Regions from separate parts of the Hydrogenophaga defluvii genome, predicted to be linked through region 1. Evidence: riboswitches for the same ligand, from Rfam matches in the RefSeq annotation. Region 1 holds a riboswitch; the other holds the start of a gene.
The links. Region 1 has a riboswitch for cyclic di-GMP ahead of ACFQU0_RS11555 (hypothetical protein). Riboswitches for the same ligand answer to the same signal wherever they lie in the genome.
Positions count from the first base shown of each region.

Region 1 (16,940 bases):
GTCTTTTCCGGGTGCTGGCGCTAAAGTATGGATATCCATCCAGTTATTTTGCACTGACTGGAGCTAAGTGGATACCCCTTACATCCGTACAGTGTAAGGGGCTGCTGGGCCCTGCGGACGTCGAATCGGGGTTGGAATTGGGGCTTGGTGCGCTTTGTTGCCCCGAAGATCACCCTGCTCAAAGCTCGTGCCGGTGGTCGATCCACCAGGCGGCTTTCTTCTGCTTCTTGTGCTCCGAGTCGGGGAAGTGCTTGAGATGGGCAGTGCGCAATGAAGTCGCCCAGTCGATCTGTCGTGGGGTGCCGATGAGGACCGGAAGCCCGGTGGCAGCGGCCTGAGACAAATCCCGTTGCATCCGCTGGCGCCCCTCGGCGCGCACGGCCTCTGCGCGCTCGAATGCCTCCCTGGCGGTTTTGCCGGTGCTGTCCCGGCATTTCCAGAGCGTGGCGGTGCAGAAAGAGGTCACCAGCTCCTGCGGCGTGTTCCCAAGATCCAGCAAATGCTCAATTGTCCCCAGAGAAACGGGCGCGTATTCGGCCAACGCCTGAAGGCCATGCGTAGGGTCAATCTGTCTGGCCTCTTTGAGGCGGCGTGATTGGATTTCATTGAGAACTGAACGCGAAATCTCTTTGTCAGCCATAGACACTCCAAACGAGCAACGGGCAATCACCTGCCGGTGGGCCGTATGCCAGTGTATCCAGCAGGCGCCGGGGACGGAATGCGGGCCTCAGAACAGGAATTCAAGGGAAAACGCCCCTCTTTTGTCAGTGCGAAGCACTCTGGAATTCGAACCACGTATCCGGCGCGCGAGTATTTGGAAATCGTGGAACATCATGTAATCCAAATCGTAATTTGGAGGTGAAATGCCTGATAAAATGGCCATCAAATCATCGGCATACCCGCGCGAAAGGCGGGGTCGCAAAGCCTCCGGTCTACCATTCCTCTGACCAGGAATCACGATAGCGGGGCTGCACACGGCGCGAAACGGACACCACGGTCTGGCAAATGCGCTGCTGTTGCGAGTTGTGGGCCTGTTGCGCTCTACGACTCCAAATCGACCTCCTGATTGCGCGTCTATTCCGGTGTGAATACAGGCCAGAAGCCCCCCTGCTCTCTCGCATCGAGCGCAGAGGCACCTTGCCGAATGGTTTCAACCAAAGAGCGGAAAGCGCCAACCCATGCAGAAACTCAAACGCAGCCTGAAGCTTGCTGCCTTGCCCTTGTTCCTCGCGGCCTCGACCGCCAATGCCGCTGGCTCTACGGGCGATATCACAAACCAGACGGACCTCACCACGGGCATAGCCGAAATCATCCTGCCCAACATCACGCCCAACGATGCCGGGGAAGGTGTTCGCAAGGCAATCTCTCAGTTCGGGATACCCGCGACCCTGAGCTACCGACCCATCGCCAACACCACACCCGCGCGCCCCGGCCAGCCTTCGACCATGCAAGTTGAAGTCCTGGGCACACCCGCAAGAGCGTATGTGTGCGATGGGGGCTTTGCCGAATTGCGCAAGCGCCCCGCCGCGACAGCCAACGCCTTCATTCAGGTGGCAGAAGGCACGCAGGTGTGCCTCTACAACTTCAAGGCAGGCGTGAAGGCCTATGTGGTCTTCAATCGCATCGTGCGCTCCCAGTCCCTGACCGCTGGGCTATTCAAGGGGATCACGACCGCCATTCAGGGCAAAGACGAAGACCGCATCGCCAAGGAACTGAAGTGGAGCATTGACGAAATCAAGAAGGTCTACCCCGGCGCGCTCATCCAACGCATATCCATTCCCGGCAAGCCTGTTGAGGAACCCGACATGGAGGCGGTGGCCAAGATACTGCCCGCCGAAGTGTCTCCTGCTGCTGCCGCGATGACTGCGGTGGCCACCGCAGTCCCTGCCACTCAGGTGGCGCTGGTGGCCCAGGCTCCCGCAGGCTCCGTCCAGGCAAAAGTCAACGCCCGCAAAGACCTCAACGCCATGGGGCTGCCGTACCACTCGGCGGAACAGTTTCACCAGGCTGTCTCCCGAAAAGATGATGTGGCGGTAGGCCTCTTCCTTGCGGGCGGCGGGGTTGATCCGAGCACCGCAGATGCCAGCGGCGTGAGTGCACTGGCTGTGGCCGAACGCATTGGTGCACACGACATTCTGGTCATGTTCAAGAACCACGACACCATGAAGACCCCGCCTGCGGCGCCTGTTGTTTCGGCGGCTGCGGCCACGCCATCTGCAGTGCCCGCGCAGGCAAGCGCACAAGGCCAGCCCCTGCCCGACATTCCTGCCGAAATCAAGGTACAAATCGACCAGCAGATCGACGCCATGCCGTTGACCCCAGAGCAAAAGGAAGCGCAACGCAGGGCGCAGTACCTCAGCGTTCAAAAATTGCTGCGCTCTGTCGATTCGATCAAAGCATCAACCAATCAGTAAGCCCCAAAACTGAATTGCGAACTGGACCGTGACAGGGTACTCAAGCCTCAGGCACGCCTCCTGATGGCATCGAACTCGCCAGGCCCTGGACTACCAGGGGAATTGCCCATGGGCTGAGGTGCTGACCGTCATCACGGCAAGCACTCAAGCCAACCTCGGCTCCCAAACCGCCATCAATGCGCTGAACGTAGCCGCCGAAATCATCAACACCGAGCAAGCGCCAAGCCTGCTCAACTGAAGACGGGCCCAGAGGCCCCAGTGCGCACGTTGATCACCCCTTCGGTGCACGCGCAACCCAGGCAATTGCGCTGTACACCGCCATCGGGACCACTACCCCAATCGCAAGCAAGTGCAAAAGGACCAGGAGCTGCCTCTTCGGCAACTCCTGAGAATCCTGCTCAGAAAGGCTGCTGTAGTGCTCTCTGATCAGGTCCCTTTGGGCGCGGTATTTCTCAACTGCCTGTTTGCTGCACCCCGCAAGTATGTCCTGACCAACATTCCCACCAGACTGGATTTCACACTGTCGCTTTGCATCATCCAGTTCGCGTCGCGCGCCCTCAAACTCTTCGGCCTGATTTGCAGACAGCCTGACGTCTATAGATCCTTGAGTTGGAAAGTCTTGCCACAAGTAGTAAGTGCAAAGCCCGAACCACGAAAGAGACGCCAAAACGGCAATGCGTTGCCACCGATTGAATTGCTTCATCGTCAAATTCTGCACTCGATCTCCTGAAAGGAACTGCAAAAAAGCACCATTGAAGAATCAACTTCAGGCGTTGCTCGTGGGGGCTTCATAGGGCATCAGGCGGCACGATGCCGACAGCATAAGCGGGTGACCCGGTAAACCATGCTTAGTCTGGGCCAGGCAGTTGATGACCCGCCCTGCGGCACTGATCATCTGCAGCACCTCACCTGCGCGATCAATCCTCCGTGCACGGTCCCCCCAAGCAACACAGACCGCTCCAGCGCCCTGCATGGCGTCGTGGATGTGCCTGTCGTTGTCGGGCCCAACAGGGTAGCCTGCAGCCTTCAAATCGAGTGGGTTCGTAGCCCTGAATGCAAACAGATTGACAACCTCGATGCCATCGTAGTGATGGTCCTGTGCAAAGCGGATGCAGCGGCGTACCGTGGGGTCATCCTGAGAGCTGTCAGCAGTGCTCGGATTGAGCATCACGAAAAGCAGGTAAGCCCCCGGCCCCCAACGCCTCCAGAGCCTGTAGCGGTACTGGCCGCATTCGCTCAAGAGCGCGCCGGCATCCAACGAGGCTCCTTCAATGGATTGCTGAACCGGTTGCAGCAGCACGAAAAAAGACAGTCAACCCCGAAACGAAACGTCACCACTGCCGTTTACCCGACTGTCTCGTACCTTCGGATTCCCGCTGATGATCATGTCGCCCGAGCCGTTGAGCAAAACCTTGGCTTCGTCTGTGGCATACGCGTGCACATTGCCTGAACCAGAGAGCTTGACATTGAGTGTGCGAGCCAACAGCTTATGCATCTCAATGTCACCGGAACCTGTCAATTTCAGGACCAAGTTTTCCACACACCCAGAGGCAGCTACATCCCCCGAACCTGACAACTTGACACACAAATCGGTCTGATCCAAACCGCTCAGTGAAACACTACCGGAACCAGTCAGTTCAACATCAACGGTCTGCGGCATCGAGACTCGAACCAACATCGTCTTGGTGGACATGATCGAGATACCGCTCTTGATGCCAATCACCAAGGTTGAGCCTGACACCTCGGTCAGCATGTAGTCCACCAGGTTGTCTTCGGCGCAAACTTCAATCGAACACACCGGACCTCTGGTTACCTGCACCTGCGCGACTCCCTTGATTTCTAGAGAGTCAAACGTGCCTACCACTGGTCTGATTTGGGTAATCAAGTTGCCACTGCCTTGCACAGAGTTCCCCATGCCCTCGATGCGAACACTTCTGCCGTCGATCATGATGCTGCCAATCTGGACAGAGCCATCACCACAAGAAAACTGGTTGATCTTCATATCAGTCATCAATAAAAAAGTGAGCGCGCCGGATCATGGAACCGACAGCCAAACCAACTGCATGAGTGTATGGATGCACTCCCCCGACATTCAGGCCCTCTTCAACGCCAGCTCAAGTGCGTTGGCCAGCTCATGGTTGCCGCTCTCAATGGCCTTGCGCAACTCGGCCACCAACACCTCTTTGCTCTCCGGGCTGGCAGAACTCAAGCTCTGCCGCGTCATTTCACGCACGGTCTCATCCATGATCGCGGATCGCACCTTGCGAAGCTCATTGGCCTGATGCAGCTTGTTGACGGCTCCTGTGGCGGCACTGGCGACGACTTCAGCCTTCTCGCGCGCCATGGCATTGGCGCGAGCATAGTTCCTGCGCACAAAGCGCCAGATCGCATACAGAATCAGCAAACCCAACGCGAAGATACTGCCATAAAGAATCAGCGCGATTTGTGCCTTACGCTTGTCAGCGACATACCTTTCTTCTGCGTGCTTGGCGTTTTCGGTTAGGGCAAAAGAGAGCAGCTCATTGAATTTGGCAAGCTCGATGTGTTGCGCGCCATTGGCAAAATTCAATTTCAACGCATCACCTTTGAGTGCGCTGTCAAAAAGAGACTCAGCGGACACGCCACTGGCATTGTCCAACTTCCAATTGGACTTTTCGAATTTAAGAACTTTTGCAGCAACATCTGACCAGGGCCCTGCGTCTTCGGCGACCACCTTCAGGTAATACGGGTTCGACCACATTTCGCGATTCATCCGCTCCCCACGTGATCGCATCGCTTCTTCAATCGCATCTAAATAACGGACTTTGTTGAAGGTAGCAAACAAAGAGCGATCACAGTCCGTACCGCGAGGCCAAAACACACCCTCGAACAAATGGGAATAACGAACAGAGCAGGAATGGGTGGCGACGATATCGATGGTGGGGCCAACTCGCCAAGCCGCTCCGTATTTGAAGGTGGGGACCAAATCTGGATCGGACCATTGTTGTGGATAATCCAATAAATAATTGCTAAAACCACCTTCGACCAAGGAAACCTGCCTCACTGCATCCGTGGAAGCCTTGGAGACGGCTGTAATCTCCAACGCTCGACGCTCACTGGCTTTTGTAGGGCCGACAAGCATGCAGGCAAAAGAGAAAAACAGCAAGAATACCCGGACGAGTGTGTTGAATCTGGTCATTTGCTCCATTATGTCAGGACTTGTGAGGCCCGAGCACTGAGCCGCATACCTGCGAAAAACAAGGAAAATACGCGCGTTTAAATCTAAATGGGCGCATTTCCTTGCGAGGAAGGAACACGGCAACTACAGTGAGAGTCATGCTGGGAACAGCCACAAAGCCCAACCTATCCCCATGACGATTGCCCACCCCCGCCGCCGCATCCTCGGCGCATCCGCCCTGGCCCTGTTGAGCGCGCTGCAGCACAAGCTCGCTGCAGCCGCACCAGCACAGACGCCAGCACAGGCCAACACTCCAGGCTCGATGCCGGTCTTGATGATCGGCCACGGGAGCCCAATGAACGCTCTGCGCAACAACCCGTTTACCAAGACACTGACCCAGTGGGGCAAGGACTTGCCACGCCCCAAAGCGATTTTGGTGGTCTCCGCACACTGGCTCACCCCCGGCAGCATCATGGTGCAATCCTCGGTCAAGCCCCCCACCATCCATGACTTCAGTGGCTTCCCCGCTGAGCTGCACGCAATGCAGTACCCAGCCAAGGGCGCCCCTGAATTCGCCACCAAAGCCGCTGGGCTGCTCCAGAGCGCGGGCGCACAGGCCAGCGCTACACAGCAATGGGGCTTCGATCATGGAACATGGACCGTCCTCAAGTGGCTGTACCCCGGCGCTGATGTGCCGGTGTTTCAGGTCTCCATAGACTACGACAAGCCTGGTCGGTTTCACTACCTGGTGGGCAAGGAACTGGCCGCACTGCGCAAGCAAGGCGTGCTGATCGTGGGCAGCGGCAACATCGTGCACAACCTGCGCGCAACCGACCGGGAGTTTCCAGAAGGCCTTGCTGCCAGCCAGAGCTGGGCCCGCGACTTCGATGAATTCGCAAAGCATGCCCTGAACACACGAAACGATGGGGCTTTGATAGACTTTCATCTGCAGGGCTCAGCCGCACGAATGGCGGTACCCACACCAGATCATTACTGGCCGCTGCTGTACGCGCTGGGTGCTGCGAAAGAGGACGAAAAGCCCCGGCACGTCTTTGAAGGCTTTCACAGCGGCACACTGTCCATGCGCTGCCTTCAGTGGGGCTAAAGCCAGACCTGTGCTGGTCATGGCTGCTTATAACGAGTCAGGTCTAAAAGCAGGCCCATTACTTGTAAGAAGATCAATGCAATTCAACGCCAGCACCTGGATCTGTACGCGAAGAACGCAACCTAACTGAATTAGAAGGAAACAAGACGTGCTCCACGACTTCGCAATGGTAGGTGGTATTCTAATAAAGTACGGCATCATCTTGTTCATCATCTTTTTCTCGATTGCTCTCCTATCGAGTTTCGTCACCACCTTCCTTCGGGAGCCAAGCACAGTCGCCAAGTTGATATTCGTGACCGCCACCCCTTACGCGCTTGCGTTCTCGGTTCCGTATTTCATCCTGCATCATTGGTTCGGAATGCCGTTCTGGCTGAACACAATCGCGGGGCTGGCAATCTACGCGTTCACACACGGCTACCTTGAAAAGCGCATTGACGTCCGATTCAAGGACGAACGTGGCGAATGAAATCATGCGCTCGTGGCACCGCTCATAGCGCCCTCCTGATTCACAAGGATGCAACCATGGAAAAGCCCCCAGCTCTGGCGCACGTGAAGGCCATCATCATGAGAGCCTGTACGGCTGCAATCCTCTTTTCCGCAGGTGGCTTGAGCAGTCATTTACACGCACAGAATCTGGTGCGATGCACCGCGCCTGATGGGCGAACCTCCTACCAGCACGAGTGCCAGCCTGGGCATAAGGCCACCGGCATGTTCGGGCGCGAGCTTCGACCGCCTGAGCCTGCGAAAAAGAAAGCGGGCGACCCCAACATTGAATGGCACACAGAACCAAGGCGAACCTCCAAGCTGATTGAACCCTTCAAGTACAAGTTGCCTGGGCACGTCACGGATGCTGAGGGCGAAGTGACCGCAAGTTGCTACTGGCGAGGAAGAATCACAGGGGCAGGCCGCTACTGCGGTGACAGCCATGCCGACCTCACGCGCGTAAGGCAAGGGTCTGACTACGGCGGCTCCGATTTCTTTGTGTGCAAAGACGGAACCGCCTGCAATGTTGAGCGTGTCTGCGGCAGCAGCGGGCCGGGGTCGGATCATGGATTGGTGCGCATGGATTTCATGGGCCCTCACATGAAGAAAACCGACGCCTATTGGGACGTTTTGCGAAAGTTTGAGCAGGCCGTCAAAGCGTGCAGCGCATTTCTCCCCACTGTGGGGGAGGCAGCGCGACAGACCTACAGGCCTTGAGGGGCAGCTCCCCATCTGCCACTGGCCCGCGAGGCCATGGCGTCGCCTCCCTGCACCAGCCACTGTTGTTGCGCGCTCGCAAATGGGCTAGAAACTACTCCAATGACCGAACCACGAAGCAAGGCCTTTGAAGCGGCAGAAATCTCGGACACCATTGCCCTGCTGGAGCAATGCGCGGCATACCTCAAACGCATGCCCCCGGTGGCCGTGACGCTGGGATTGATCCGCGACATTGAAAACCATCTGGCCCAGCCTGAGACGATCACGGCCCAGCGATTGGCCAGCGTCAACGCAAAGGAGCTTGAACTCAGGCACGAGGTCCGCACCGCGCGCAAGTTCTCCCCCTCCGGCGCACCCCTCTTGGATGTTGAAGTCCACGGCAATCACGTGCGTGTGAGTGCTCACGAAGCCTATCTGCGTGAAGGCATCGACCCTGAAAAACGAAGCGCCCAGGCCCAGTCAATGCTGGACATGCTCGCCTCGGGCGTGGAGTTTGAGTTGAAGGTCGATGAAAAGGCCAGCGCACAGCGCAGGTGGGGCGAGCCCTGAAGGCGTGGCCTGGGGCTTTGAACTGCCTGATGCAGAACCAACGCCCTCAGGGTCTCCCACCCAAGTACGCAAGCACATCAGCCCACATGCCAGTTCGGATATCGGACATGGGCCCGCCCTGAAGTTGTGAGCGCAGGTATTCAATCGCGCCAAAGATGGCACCCTGCACCTCGTAGCCTCCGACCTCCAGATTCGCGCGCCCCACCACTGGCGGCAAAGCTTCTTCCCAGCCCTCGAAGCTGGGCCATGGGGTGATGAATTGACGCCCGTCCAGATGCTCGACCCGTACCCAGCCCGTGCCGTCGCGCAGTTTGTAGGCCGCGACCCCGGTTCGGGGCTTCATCCAGGCCCAAGGAAATCTCGGGCGCGTGGGCAAGGGGCGACCGCCCGCGTGCGCCCATGGGGCTACAGGAGCCGGTGCAATGCTGGGGGCTGGTGCCAGGGCTCTGGATCGCTCCAAGGCGCTTTGCTGGGCCTCACGCAGCCGAGCAAGCCGCAGCGCTGCGGCCTGGCGTGCCTGTTCTTCTTGAGCCTCAAAGCGCGCCAGCAAGGCCTCGGTGTTTTCCTGCAGCATCTGCCGCTCTTCGGGGCTCAGAAGCTTGCCGCCCCCTCCCCCGTATTGGGCCTGCCCCAGCGCCAACAAGCCCCCAAAGCGCTTTTGAAAACAGGTGGAGCCCAGCACCAGAAGCTCGCCGCCGTCCCTGACGATGTGAATGGCCCTGTAGACCGATTTCTGGCACCCCGGCTGCGCGCACCGCACGCGCTCAGAGGCATCGACCTCCACGATGGCCAAAAGCCGCGCCCCCGCGCTGGGCTTAGCTCCAGGGCCCGCGTTCATGACTCGTCGTCCATGTCATCGTGTGAAGGGTAGGAGCCGAACTGGCCATGATCCCGGAAAGAGTGCCCCCAGTACCTCTTGGCATCCAGGCGCCGCTCCTGGCTGGCACTGTCTGGGCTCGGCGTGTCCTTTTCTACAGCGGTGGAGGCACGGCTTGGCGTAGCGCGGTTGTGCTTGGCGCTGTTTTGCTCCAGTGACCTCGGGGCTTGGAGATCCAATGCGTAGAACGCCTTGAGCCCGTGAGACCCAATGACATGCGACCTCAGTTGCGTGATATTTGGAAACGTTGCCTTGCACTTGGGACATTTCAATTCGGGGCTCACGCGAGGCCCTGATCTCTTCGGCGGCTTCTTCGGCGACGAACCCGCACGCGCAAGGATCGGGGCCAGCAAAATCGTTTTGATTTTGTTGGTCTTGTTCCCAGAGGATTGGACAACTTTTTTGCGTGGTTTAGGCCCGTGTTCCTGTTGAATGTGCGCCAACAAGCCCGAAACGTATGCCCCACACTCACGACATTGGGTGAGCCCTGAGCCTGGCGATGGCTTCACACGAGAGCCCAGGTAAGCCCCTTGCGTTGATTCCTCGGATGACTTGACCCCGTACATGCCCGTTCCCCAGCATCGAAAGCAGTTGGGATTGTCTCCACCACAGGGACAGGGCATCGAACCGAGTGACATGGCTATTGGGCCTCAGGTTTCAAGTTGGAGCGCGGGATACAAACCAGTTGCGGATATCGTCATAGTCCTGGTGCCCGCCCAGGATGGCCACCGCAGCCACCGAATGGTCCAGGGTGTTCATGTAGGGCACTTCGGGGGCGCTGCCCTCAATGAGCTGGCACAGCAAGTCATCCTCATCCATGTTGAGCAACTGCCTGCATGTCAAGGGGCGGCTGTCGTAGATGCTGCAGGCCTGATCGCGCAAGAAGGGGCACGGCTTTCCGAAGGTCTCCTTTGCAGCGCCCGTGGCATCCCCCTGAGAGGCGTTGTGCATCGTGTACTTGCCTGCCTTGGGATTGAGGGCGACACCGGTCTCTTTGGCGATCACCTGAGCCTCGGCGCGCGAGACAAGGACGGCAATGTGGCAGCAATGCGAGCACCCCTGTCTGCAGGCTGCAAGCCCCCCGGCTGTCGCAGCCATGGCATCAGCGGCTTTTCGAAGCCAGAAAATGCGCTTTGAGCCGCTGGCGGCGCGTGCTGCTTGCTCCACGAGCCTTCCCTCAGCGGCGCGGCTTTTACCGGCCAGCGCCTGCATCTTGTGTTCGACCCGCTCTTTGAGCCCCACCCAGCGTTCTTGGATGCGCTGCAGGTTCTCCGTTGTTGCCGCAAGCACGCGGTACTGCTCCCCTGCCTTGGGTGCCACCAGGTTGCTCACGCGGCCGTTTCCTGCATCTTGATCGCGCGAAACATCGCGCAGCGCCGGAAGGTGGCCAGCGTGAGCGGCTCCTTGTGCGCCACCGCCACCCGCAAAGCCAGCCGCAGGAGCATCTTGGTGTCGCGCGGCGCAATCTCGGGGAAAAGTTCGACCAACTCAGCGATCAGCTCGTCACTGAGAGGGGCTTGGTACTGGGTGGCCATGACGCGCCAGATCGCAGCCGCATCCTTGGGGCCTGGCGGGTCGTAGTTGATGATGGCCGCGCAGCGCGAAATGATGGCCTCATCGATCTGGTCTGAACGATTGGTGGTCATGAACAGCAGGCCGTCGAAGTATTCGAGGGTGCGCAGGAACTCGGCCACGATGGCGTTTTGCTCGATGTTGTTGCCGCGCTGGACCACGAACACATCGGCCTCATCCAGAAGAAGCACGCAGTCCCAGCGCTTACCCCGCTGGAAGATGGTCCGCAGGTTCTTCTCAATGTCCTGGGCCGTGGTGCCCAAAGCCCCGGAATGGATGGAATACAGGGGCTTGTCGATCAGCTCGGCATACACCTCGGCCGTCAAGGTCTTGCCCACGCCGGGAATGCCCTTGCACAGGATCACGTTGCCAGCACTCTTGCCCTCAATGAAGTCATTGACGAAGGCGTTCAGGTCCGTGGTGAGAACGTCCAGCAAATCCCGGTGCGTAGGCGGCAGGATCAGCTTTTCGCGCAGCGTCTTGTCGTACTGGTAGGGGGTCAGGTTGTCCGCATTCACCCAGAAAAACTCATGGGCGCTCAGATCAAAGACCTTCACCAGCGGGTGCTCGGGAATCGGCCCCACGCCCATGGCGCCATCGTCCGTGTCAGGTGCGGCATCAAACAGCGATGACTCGACATAGCGCTGGGCCGTGCCGTAGTCTTTGGACTCAAGATCGTGAATCACGCGCCGCCCCGTCAACTCCACGTTTCGACGGTGGTAGTGGTCTTCCTCGTACTGGTAGACAACACCGCTGACACGAAACTGCTGGGCGAAGGCACCTTGTGTGACCTTGCGGTGCCGATCCAAGGATTCCATGTGCGCATCGCGAAGCGCCTGCGTTTCCTTGTACAGGCCTTGGTCAGCCAAGATATCGGCCACGCGGCGCCTGGCCACGTCTTGCGGAGAGAACGTGTGCACACTCCCGTAGACGGAAATGCCCCCCTTGATGTTGCCGTCCCGGTTGAAGCCGTAGCTGGTGGTGCGAATGCGAACCGTGGGGGTGGGCTGACCACGGCCATGGGACTTGCCATCATCGAAACTGATGCTCGTCACAAGCTCGGGGTACATCTTGCCGTCGCGCCCCTCGACATAAATCCAGCCGTCGATGAGGCTGGACTTCAAGAAGGCCTCGACAACCCCCTGGAACGCTTTGAAGTTGGGCACCGGCTTGCCGAAGTCCCCCGCCCTGGCCTGCGCGATGGACTCGACCGCACGAACAGCCTTGGCGTCACCCACTGCGGTGGCAGCGGCGATCAGGTCCCCCAGAGCCTGCGTGTCAAGCTGGCTCGCATCAATCCGAATTTCACGATCATCACGCAGGACCTTCGCATAGTCGCGTGCCTTCTCAAACGAAGGGTTCACAGTTGCTGCGATGAGTTCGGTGGATACGGTAAGGGACATTCGGTTTCCGATTCTTGCGCTCAGTTTAGGCCTTAAAAGCCACGCATACCGCCACGCATACAGCCGCGAAAGACCGCCTGAACCCGGACAGCGTGCGGCGGGAGCCGGTGTCGCGGGGCGGGCAGGCCAGGCGTCGGCACGCTCGGCAAGGTATGGCTAAATTGTAGCCCCTTTGGTTGCTCAAGTGTACGTTTTATTAAACTGTTTCCCTCAAATGGTGGATATACCGATACACTCGGCGTCAAGATTTGAAGGCAAAGGCTCGCATGTTTGAGAGAGAAGACTGGACCCTGTTTCGCAACATCGGCACCCTCGGGCAAAAGGCGGGCGTGCCGGTGCGCCAACTGGCAAGCCTTGTCGCCAAAGAGCTGACCGACAACGCGCTGGACGCGGGCGCCAACGTCACGGTGCGCTACGAATCGGGCTGGGTGCTCATTGAGGACGATGGCCCCGGCCTGCCCTGCGATCCTGGGGCTTTGGCGCGACTTTTCTCGATCCGCCGCCCCCTGACCTCATCCAAGCTCGTGCGGGTGCCCTTGCGGGGGGCTTTGGGCAATGGGCTGCGGGTGGTGACGGGCGCCGTGCTGGCCTCGGGCGGCAAGCTCTACGTGGAGACCCATGACAGGCGCTTTCACCTAAGCCCCAAGGATGACGGGACCACAGGTGTGAGCAGCGAGCCATGCGAGAGGCCCACGGGAACCCTTGTGGCGGTCAAGCTGGGCCCAAGCGTGCCAGTGGACCCCAAAGACGTCCTGACCTGGGCGACACAAGCCATCGAGCTGGCCCCGCACGGCAAGTCCTACCGGGGCAAAACCTCCCCATGGTGGTACGACAGCGAAAGCTTCTTTGAAATGCTCCAGGCCGCAGGTGCCAGACCCCTGTGCGATGTGCTCGTGCAGTTCAGGGATGTGAGCGTGAGCACCGCCCACCATTTCGGTCAAGGCTTGGCCGCGAACGCGATGAGCCGCGCGGACAGCAACCATCTGCTGCAGGCGCTGCGCGAGGTGTCCGAGCAGCCCAAACCGGGCATCCTGGGCAAACTCGGCGATGTGTTCCAAGACTTCGCCCACGCGCATGAGGGCGGCGTCATCGAAATCCTGGGAACAGGCATGCCCGCCCAGATGCCCTACAGCATTGATGCCTACGTCGCTCATGGGGAAGACGATGAAGGCGACACGTGCTCGTTTTTCGTCAACCGCACCCCCATCACCGGTCAGATGAGCGTGCAGCGCCAGAAGTCGCACGAGCTGGGCATCATCGGCTGCGGTCTTCGCCACCTGGTGGACGTGGGCCGCAAGCCAATCTCCCTGATCTGCAACATCACGACGCCCTACATGCCCATCACCACCGATGGCAAAGAGCCCGATCTGCATCGCTACCTCCAGCCCCTGTACCTGGCCATCACCAAAGCCGCGAAGAAGGCCAAGCGCCAGTCGGCGCAAGTCAATGGAAGGCGACAGACCCAGCGAGAGGTGATCGAGGGCAATCTGCGGGGCGCCATCGACAAGGCCAGCGGCAACAACCGATACAGGTACTCACTGCGCCAGCTCTTCTACGCCGTGCGCCCCTTCATGCTGGACGCGTTCGGGAAGGAGCCCGACTACAACTACTTCGCGCAAGTCATCACCGACATAGAGGCCGCTGCCGGGGAAGACTTGCCGGGGCTTTACCGTGATGCGCGCGGCATCATCTACCACCCGCACACCGGGCAGGAGATACCTCTTGGCACCCTGAACGTGGAGAAGTACGACCGCCCCGAATGGACGTTCAACAAGGTGCTGTATTCGGAGAAGGAAGGCTTCTTCAGCATCCTCAAGGACACAGGTTGGCCCGAACGCAACGACTGCGCCCTGCTCACCAGCAAGGGGTTTGCCTCGCGCGCGGCGCGGGACGTGATCGACTTGATGGGGCAGACCCAAGAAGAAATCTACTTCTTCTGCATCCACGATGCCGACGCCTCGGGCACGCTCATCTACCAGGCCCTGACCGAAGCCACACGCGCACGCGGCGCGCGCAAGGTGCACGTCATCAACCTGGGGCTTGACCCGTGGGAAGCCGTGGACATGGATCTGCAGGTGGAGAGGTTTCGAGCTGAAAACGCCAGCTCCAAACGCGGTGAGCGCCGTCTGCCGGTGGCCGACTACGTGCCCCAGCAATGGGAAGAGTGGCTGCAGAGCCAGCGTGTGGAACTCAACGCCATGTCCTCCCCCCAGTTCATTGAGTGGCTGGACGGCAAGTTTGAGCAGTATTCCGACAAGGTGGTACCGCCCTCCCCTGTCCTGAGTGACGCCTTTGGCCAGGCCACCCAAGCCTCGGTCAAGCGCATGCTGGCGGCAAGGATCTTGGAGGAAGCCGGGTTTGACCAGAAGGTGGAAGCACTCGTGAGAGAGGCCCGCACGCAAGCGACTGCCCTGGACCTCAATCAAATCGTGCGCCAGGGCCTCAAAACGGCGCCACAGGCACGCTGGGACCATCCCCTTGAGGTGCAGGCAGATGCGCTCGCCAGACACGTCCTGCGGGGCTGACGTGCACCCCAGCAGCCCCTGCTCCCTGCGCCTGATTGCCGGCCTATGATCCAGAGCGCTTTGGAACCGGCCCGCCTCACCACGGCCCCCGCATGAAAACGACGATGAACAAGGTCAAGAAGAACGACACCCAGACCCTGCAGCAGCAGATCACGGCCCTCACCGCCCGTGTGGAAAGCCTGGAGGCGGCGCTCGGCCGCATGTACATCAACGCCCAGGCGCCAGGGGATGACGCGGCGCGCAGCACCCAACCCCGTGCGCCAGCCACTGCCCAAGCCAACGCTGAGCGGGAAATCCTGCTCATGAAGCTCGACGGGCTCACCCTGAAGCGCAATCAGATTTTCACGGCCACCCTCGGGGGCTTGAGCTATGACGAGATCGCCAATCTGATGCAAATCAGCGTGAGCACCGTCAAGATCCAGTTCAAGCACGCCCTGGACAAGATGGGCATTGCAAGTCGTCAGGTTTTGCTGACCAACCACCCGCACATGCTCGACCCCATTGGGGATGCCGAGTACCGCAAGCGCTTTGGCGTCTCCAAGCGATGGTGGCCCGTCAATACACAAGCCCCAAAGCCCAGACCACGGCAGGCCGCAGATCGCGGCAAATCAAGTTCGTAGACAGCCTCACGGCCGTCCTGGTGCCCCTCTTGTGGGAAGATGCGTTTTAACGGAGATTCCAGTTACAGCGTGCTGTATCAGCCTCATCCCACGGCTTGAACAACGGATTGAGTTCTGGCTTGAAGGGGGTAAGGCCGGGGTAGTTCCCAATTCCGCATGCCTCATCCTCATTGAGCCAAAGTTCGGGATGCTGGTCGATGAAGACCCTCAAGCCGTCCACCGTCTTCGAGCAACACGCATACAGCAAGCGCATCCTGCCAAGACCGGTGTGCCGGTTTGGCCTCTCTGCAGCAAGCCTGTACGCCTTGCACATCCTCTCCAAGAGCTTCAAGCCATTGTGTTTGGTGCTTCCGAAGTTGTCCCCCAGCTTGGAGTCGGCCTGCTGGCGCATCCAATGAAGGCCTTCGATGTAATACCGTATGTCCCACTTCTGGGCACCGGGCACAGCCATCACGATGTTGGTCACTGCAAAAAGCACGTACTTCGCCTGACCGGACTTGATGAAACGGGTTTTGCGGGCCAATTCTTCAATGGAGACCGGGTTGATCTCTGGTCTGAAACCTGGCCTCGCCCCGCTTGAGGTGCGCCTGCGCAATCGTGGTTGCTTTTCGGCTGTATGTTCGGTGGTGTGGGTGGCGTGTTGGGCGGCTTCGCTGTTGAGCATGGGTTGAACTGCCTTGAAAAAACTGGTCGATCCAGCCGCTCAAGTTTGGTTGTTCGCTATGCCCAAAAGGGGTCTGAAAAGCACTGAAAAACCGCGCCATTCAAGGGCGCAACGGCCAAGCCCCGGCGCCGGCATCCATGGGCTTGTGTCCTTGATGCAACGCTCTGTGCCCCAAGTGCAAAAAAACTCTGAAATTGACGAGCGGCACTTCGGTGGTGTTTACGACTTTGAATCCGAAACTTTGCCCCCCGCGCCGCGCCAGCCCGCATAAATCCTCATGGGGTGTTTACGACTTTATTTGCAAAGCCAAGGCAGCAAGGGTTAACCCTGGTTTTGCCTGCGAAAGTGGATCGGTTTTCGAAAAGCGGTCCACCCTTGCAGCCGTCTGCTTTTCTGGCTACCTTGGGTGCTCGAAGACCAACCAAAAAACACGTACCTGCGACATGCTCTACACCCTGCAAGACGCCCCAGCAGCCATCGACTTCACAAACGCCTTCTGGCGCACCCTGGTGGACGCCGATCCGGGGATTCAGGCTCCTGCACCTGACACCGTTGGCTCGGCCCGTGGCGACCGGTTCCACCTTCAGTGGTGGACAAGCCCCGATGGACAACACTTCGCAGCCCAAGTGCTCGACACCCAGCAGCCCAGCCTGTGGGAAGCCTTTGCCATACCCGCGCCCTCGGGCGCCACGGTGGCGGGCAAGCGCATTTGTTGGAGCGATGCCGGGGAAGGCGCAATGGAGGCGATCTGGAGGGCCGTTGTCGGTGCAAACGAGCTTCCCACCCTGGGCCATACCCGCCATCCCAGCTTCGTTGACATAGTTGCCGCTGGTACGAACCCGGCAGGTGTCTCG
Region 1 covers NZ_JBHTBZ010000027.1:2,787-19,726, reverse strand. Annotated here, with positions in the region: gene ACFQU0_RS11560 (hypothetical protein) at 179-640, opposite strand; cyclic di-GMP riboswitch class I at 883-976, shown strand; gene ACFQU0_RS11555 (hypothetical protein) at 1,179-2,414, shown strand; gene ACFQU0_RS11550 (hypothetical protein) at 2,686-3,132, opposite strand; gene ACFQU0_RS11545 (DUF1643 domain-containing protein) at 3,181-3,714, opposite strand; gene ACFQU0_RS11540 (head GIN domain-containing protein) at 3,727-4,416, opposite strand; gene ACFQU0_RS11535 (hypothetical protein) at 4,507-5,601, opposite strand; gene ygiD (4,5-DOPA-extradiol-dioxygenase) at 5,765-6,676, shown strand; gene ACFQU0_RS11525 (hypothetical protein) at 6,825-7,142, shown strand; gene ACFQU0_RS11520 (hypothetical protein) at 7,199-7,876, shown strand; gene ACFQU0_RS11515 (hypothetical protein) at 7,979-8,425, shown strand; gene ACFQU0_RS11510 (hypothetical protein) at 8,472-9,209, opposite strand; gene ACFQU0_RS11505 (YkgJ family cysteine cluster protein) at 9,960-10,634, opposite strand; gene ACFQU0_RS11500 (AAA family ATPase) at 10,631-12,277, opposite strand; gene ACFQU0_RS11495 (hypothetical protein) at 12,544-14,802, shown strand; gene ACFQU0_RS11490 (helix-turn-helix transcriptional regulator) at 14,895-15,422, shown strand; gene ACFQU0_RS11485 (hypothetical protein) at 15,469-16,086, opposite strand; gene ACFQU0_RS11480 (hypothetical protein) at 16,100-16,357, shown strand; gene ACFQU0_RS11475 (hypothetical protein) at 16,530-16,940, shown strand, end outside.

Region 2 (4,175 bases), on a different contig from region 1:
ATCCACTGAGAGCACCAACATGCAATCGGCCAGCCCGCCTTGGAGCTTCTCTTCACTCAAAAAGCGCGGGTCACGAAATGGCGTCATCCAAACACCAACGCACAGGATCGCCGCGACCACGATGATCATGTGAATTTCATTGATCCCATCCGTGAAGGCCAGCAGCTCCGGGCGAACAATGCCCAGAATCAACAGGCCAGCAATGGCCCCTCCAAGAATGCACACCACGTTCATTCGCTGGGCCTGCAGCAGGGTGTGGCGATGCAACGCACGCGCGGCGCGCGCGGTGACAAGGGCTGGGCGATCAGAGTTGGGCATTGAAGCAATTTCCGTTGTGTTGGTGGAGTGTGGAGGGAAAGAACAGTCGCGGGTCCGTCACGGCCTCAAGGTAGCCGTTCTGCAGGCAGTCCACGTAGTCCTCGACCAGGGAAAGCACTTCCTGGCCTGATTCTGGGCTCGGCCGCCCTTCAAACGGGTCATCGTCCTGCAGATCGGGGCAGAAGACCTCGTACCAGCCACCCCCCTCCACTGTCTCGATGACGATGCCGTGCTTGCGCGCGAGGGCTTTTGCCTTGGCCAGGGCCTGGGCGTTGCGCCGGGTCTCTGCGCCACGGTATCGACGGGGGCCTGCTGCGGCAGCTCGTCCACCACAAAACACGCCTCCACCACTTCATGAGGGTGCGGCAGATCTTCGAGGGGGACCACGCGCTGGCTCAGAGAACACTGGTACCTGTCGCCCAGCAGCGTGCCGTAGTGCCGACCAAACACAATGATGACGTGCCTGTCGGCGAACAGATCGGCATGGCGCCGCATCCACTGCGCAGCACTCACAAGCCCCTGCCCCTCGACCCTGAAGTCACGGTACCTCAGGCCGCACCCAGCGCGTTTGAAGGCGTCCAACAGGTGCCGTTCGCTGACACCCTTGATACTGCGATGGCCGCTGAAGACACGGATGATCCGCGCAGCATGGTCCGTGCTGATGCCCAGCACCGTCGCCATGGCCGTTGGGCCGCAATAGGCGTTCTTGCCGGTGATGGGGTGAAGTCGTGGCGTCATGCGTCGTTCGGCGCCCAGCCCGTCTTGCCACCGAGGACCATGCGCTCCACATCGGAGACCACGGTCCGCTGCGCCTGTGGGGGCGCTGCCAGCGACTGGGCGGCGTCCTTGGGCAGCAGCACAAGCTCAAGCCCCAACTCGGAGGCAAGCGCCATCGCGTTGGTGAGCCTGGGCGCACTTTCCCCAGACAGGATCTGGCGAACCGCCTGAGAGGTAAGCCCCGTGCGCTGCGCCAACGCGTTGGCGGTCAGCTTGCGGGTTTTCTTGGCATCGTTCAGAGCAGAGGCGAACTCAGCAAGGGAGCGCATGGTAAGTAAACTGGTGTTTCCCGAAGAAAAGAATCTTTGTCATTGTAGTTGTCCAGCCAACAAGAGCAATAGTTTTCCTTTGTTTTTCGATAAAACGCCACCAAACCAAAGCAAGGGAAGGCTTTCACATATACTAGAGTTGAAACATTGGCATACCTGACCGAAAGGCAGGGACGCAAAGCCACAGACCCTCAGACAAGCGCACGCGCTTGACCGGGTAGCTGGGTTGCCTGACCTCCACCGGTCAGATTGGAGTCGTTGCGTCTCTCCCCGTGTCATGTGCCAGTGGGTCATCCCACCTTGTGCACCACACTCACGGACCGATTCCATGACAAAAGCGCTCCACATCGGCGTCTCCACCCTTCTCCTGGCAGTCTGCGCCACCCTGGCTGGTTGCAACCTCCAACAGGCTGCGCAGGCCGCTGCAGCGCCAGCGCAACCCACCATCGACCAAACCAACCTCTGCGAGGTCAAGGCCTGGCAGCATGACGTGGTGGCGCAGGCCTGCAAACCGGGTGAAAAAGTGGTCTTCCTGCCCGACTCTTGGGGGAACGAGCAACTGCCGGTGATTTTTGCGGCCGTCAACTGCGACATGCGTTTCGCGGTCACGATCACCAAAGGGGCTGTGACCTGCATCTACACCCCGATCACACCGAAGAAGGCGCCATGAGTCGCTCCATGCGTGGGGCACTGCGGGTGCTGCGCTACGCACTCTGGCCTGCCCTGCTGATCCTGCCCTTCCTGCTGTTTGCGCGGGGGGTGGACCTTGCCAAGGCAGCGGGCTGCACCCTTGGCGAAACCTGCATGTCAAGCGCTGACCTGGTGGCGTACATGTATGTCGCCGCTGCTGTGCTCATGTGGCTGGGTCTGGCGCTCTTCCTGACGGTGTACGTCACATGGAAGGCATGGCAGGTGGTGTGCGGGCGAACTCCCAACAAACCTCATGGTGAATAGCGCTGAGACCAACCGCATCAGAAAACCGCTCACATCAACATTCACGTGTCTATGAAAAGAATCATCTACATCGCCCTGTACCTGTTCTGCCTCGCCCTGGGCCCAGTTATTTCCATTTTTGGTCTGCTGACGCAGATGCACGCCTTCACAGCTTTCGGCGTGGTTTGGTTTGTGGTGCTGATTGGAATGTTGATTTCCAGCTTTTCCAGGGCCAAGGAATTCCAGGCGACCATGGCCAAGTACAAGCAAATGAGCTACGACTGGTACAAGGCAACTCACCCGACTCACGTGCACGGCAACGGGGTTTCATGCCACTCCTGTGGCGGTCGGCGCATCAACGTGCGTTCCTTGCGGGAGCACACGTATACACGCGCGCACTTCTGCACCCAGTGCGGAACCACCCTCTACTACTCCCCTGAAACCTGATGCCGACCCCGCCCCGGCGCGAACCGCTGGGGCTTTCTCAGCGCGTAGCCGCGCCATCCTGACATGACCGCCTTCACGATCAAAGACGTTGTTGCCTCCGCCAAGAACATTGAAACGATTCTTGGCGCAAGATTTGGTGCGACAGGGCGCGGCCTCTATGAGAAAACCGCGAGCGTCACCCCTGCCCTTCCTGATCGACTGGTCAAGCGCATCCGCTATGTCGCGACATTGCGCAACAAAGCGATGCACGAGGACGGCTTCGAGATAAACGACCTCGCCGCGTATGTTGCCGACTGCCAGGCCATCGCCGCCGAGCTGGAACAGATCCACACAAGCAGACAACACATGGGCCAGAGGGCCCCTGCTGCAGCCCCCACCGCCTCCGTTGGAAACACGCTTCGCCGTGGTGCACTCATGGCCTGCGCCGTGTGTGGGCTCATCGCAATGATCGGCCTCAGTGCCGCGACGCTCATGGCCTACCTTGAGACGTCCAACGCCACACGCTCTACACAAGGGAGCGCCAAGCAATGAAATTCCGCAAGTTCTTTCCCGCCTCAGAGGCGCCCTGGTCAGAATCCCGACTGGTCAGGATGTGGGGCAAGATTTTGATTGCCGGTCTGGTCTGCAAAGTTTTGTCGGCACTCATCCCCAGTGAGTCATGGCGACTGGCTGTCTTTTATGGCGGTACGGCCGTGTTGGCAGTGGGAATGGTGCTGGCGCTGGTTGGCGCAATTTCCTTCCTTCGCCTCGTGATTGCGGCCAGCGCCCTCCACTCGGTCATCTGCATGGGCCTGGGCGCCTCGATCTGGTATTTCGCATTGAGTTGGCACAGCCTCTGGTTCACCGTGCCTGGCGCGTTGTTACTGGGGCTTGGGATTCTCGAAACGTGGAATCGCGCTTTCGATAGTGAAAGCCCCTTTCTGCAGCCCTTCTGAGCCGGGGCTCGTTCAAGATGATTCTGAAATTGACGCCTGCCGGTGAGCAGGCCATTTGGTCCTGGGTGTGTTCGATTGCCAAAAACGCTGAGGCGCTGAACCGCCAGGTGTGGCTGGCCACCGCCCGCAAACAGGTCAACCTGACCGGCAAAGGCTTGGACGGGAAGCACCGCATCTGGCTCAGCGGTGCCGAATCCGAGAGCGGGCACCTGCATGCACTGATCCTGCAGCCTGGGTGGTTCCACGTCCTGCCCAAGCCGGTGCACACTGCGCTGAACAATTCAGGTCTGCTGGTCTTTTGATGTGAACTGAGGCAGCAACAAAATGCTAATCGATCAGACGAACAACGCCCTGCCAATCTGGGTGGTTTACGACAACCCGGTGGATTTTCCAGGGCGGTTTGTTGCGCGCAAGTGGCTCAACGACACCCCGACAGCGGAAACACTTCAAAGCTCGACCCTCGAAGAGCTTCGCAGCCGACTCCCACCAGGCCTGT
Region 2 covers NZ_JBHTBZ010000062.1:22,990-27,164, reverse strand. Annotated here, with positions in the region: gene ACFQU0_RS17990 (hypothetical protein) at 1-318, opposite strand, end outside; gene ACFQU0_RS17985 (helix-turn-helix domain-containing protein) at 1,053-1,364, opposite strand; cyclic di-GMP riboswitch class I at 1,504-1,598, shown strand; gene ACFQU0_RS17980 (hypothetical protein) at 1,693-2,034, shown strand; gene ACFQU0_RS17975 (hypothetical protein) at 2,031-2,318, shown strand; gene ACFQU0_RS17970 (hypothetical protein) at 2,370-2,744, shown strand; gene ACFQU0_RS17965 (hypothetical protein) at 2,808-3,275, shown strand; gene ACFQU0_RS17960 (hypothetical protein) at 3,272-3,679, shown strand; gene ACFQU0_RS17955 (hypothetical protein) at 3,697-3,981, shown strand; gene ACFQU0_RS17950 (hypothetical protein) at 4,004-4,175, shown strand, end outside.
Region 2: another riboswitch for cyclic di-GMP. It lies ahead of ACFQU0_RS17980 (hypothetical protein); the one in region 1 lies ahead of ACFQU0_RS11555 (hypothetical protein).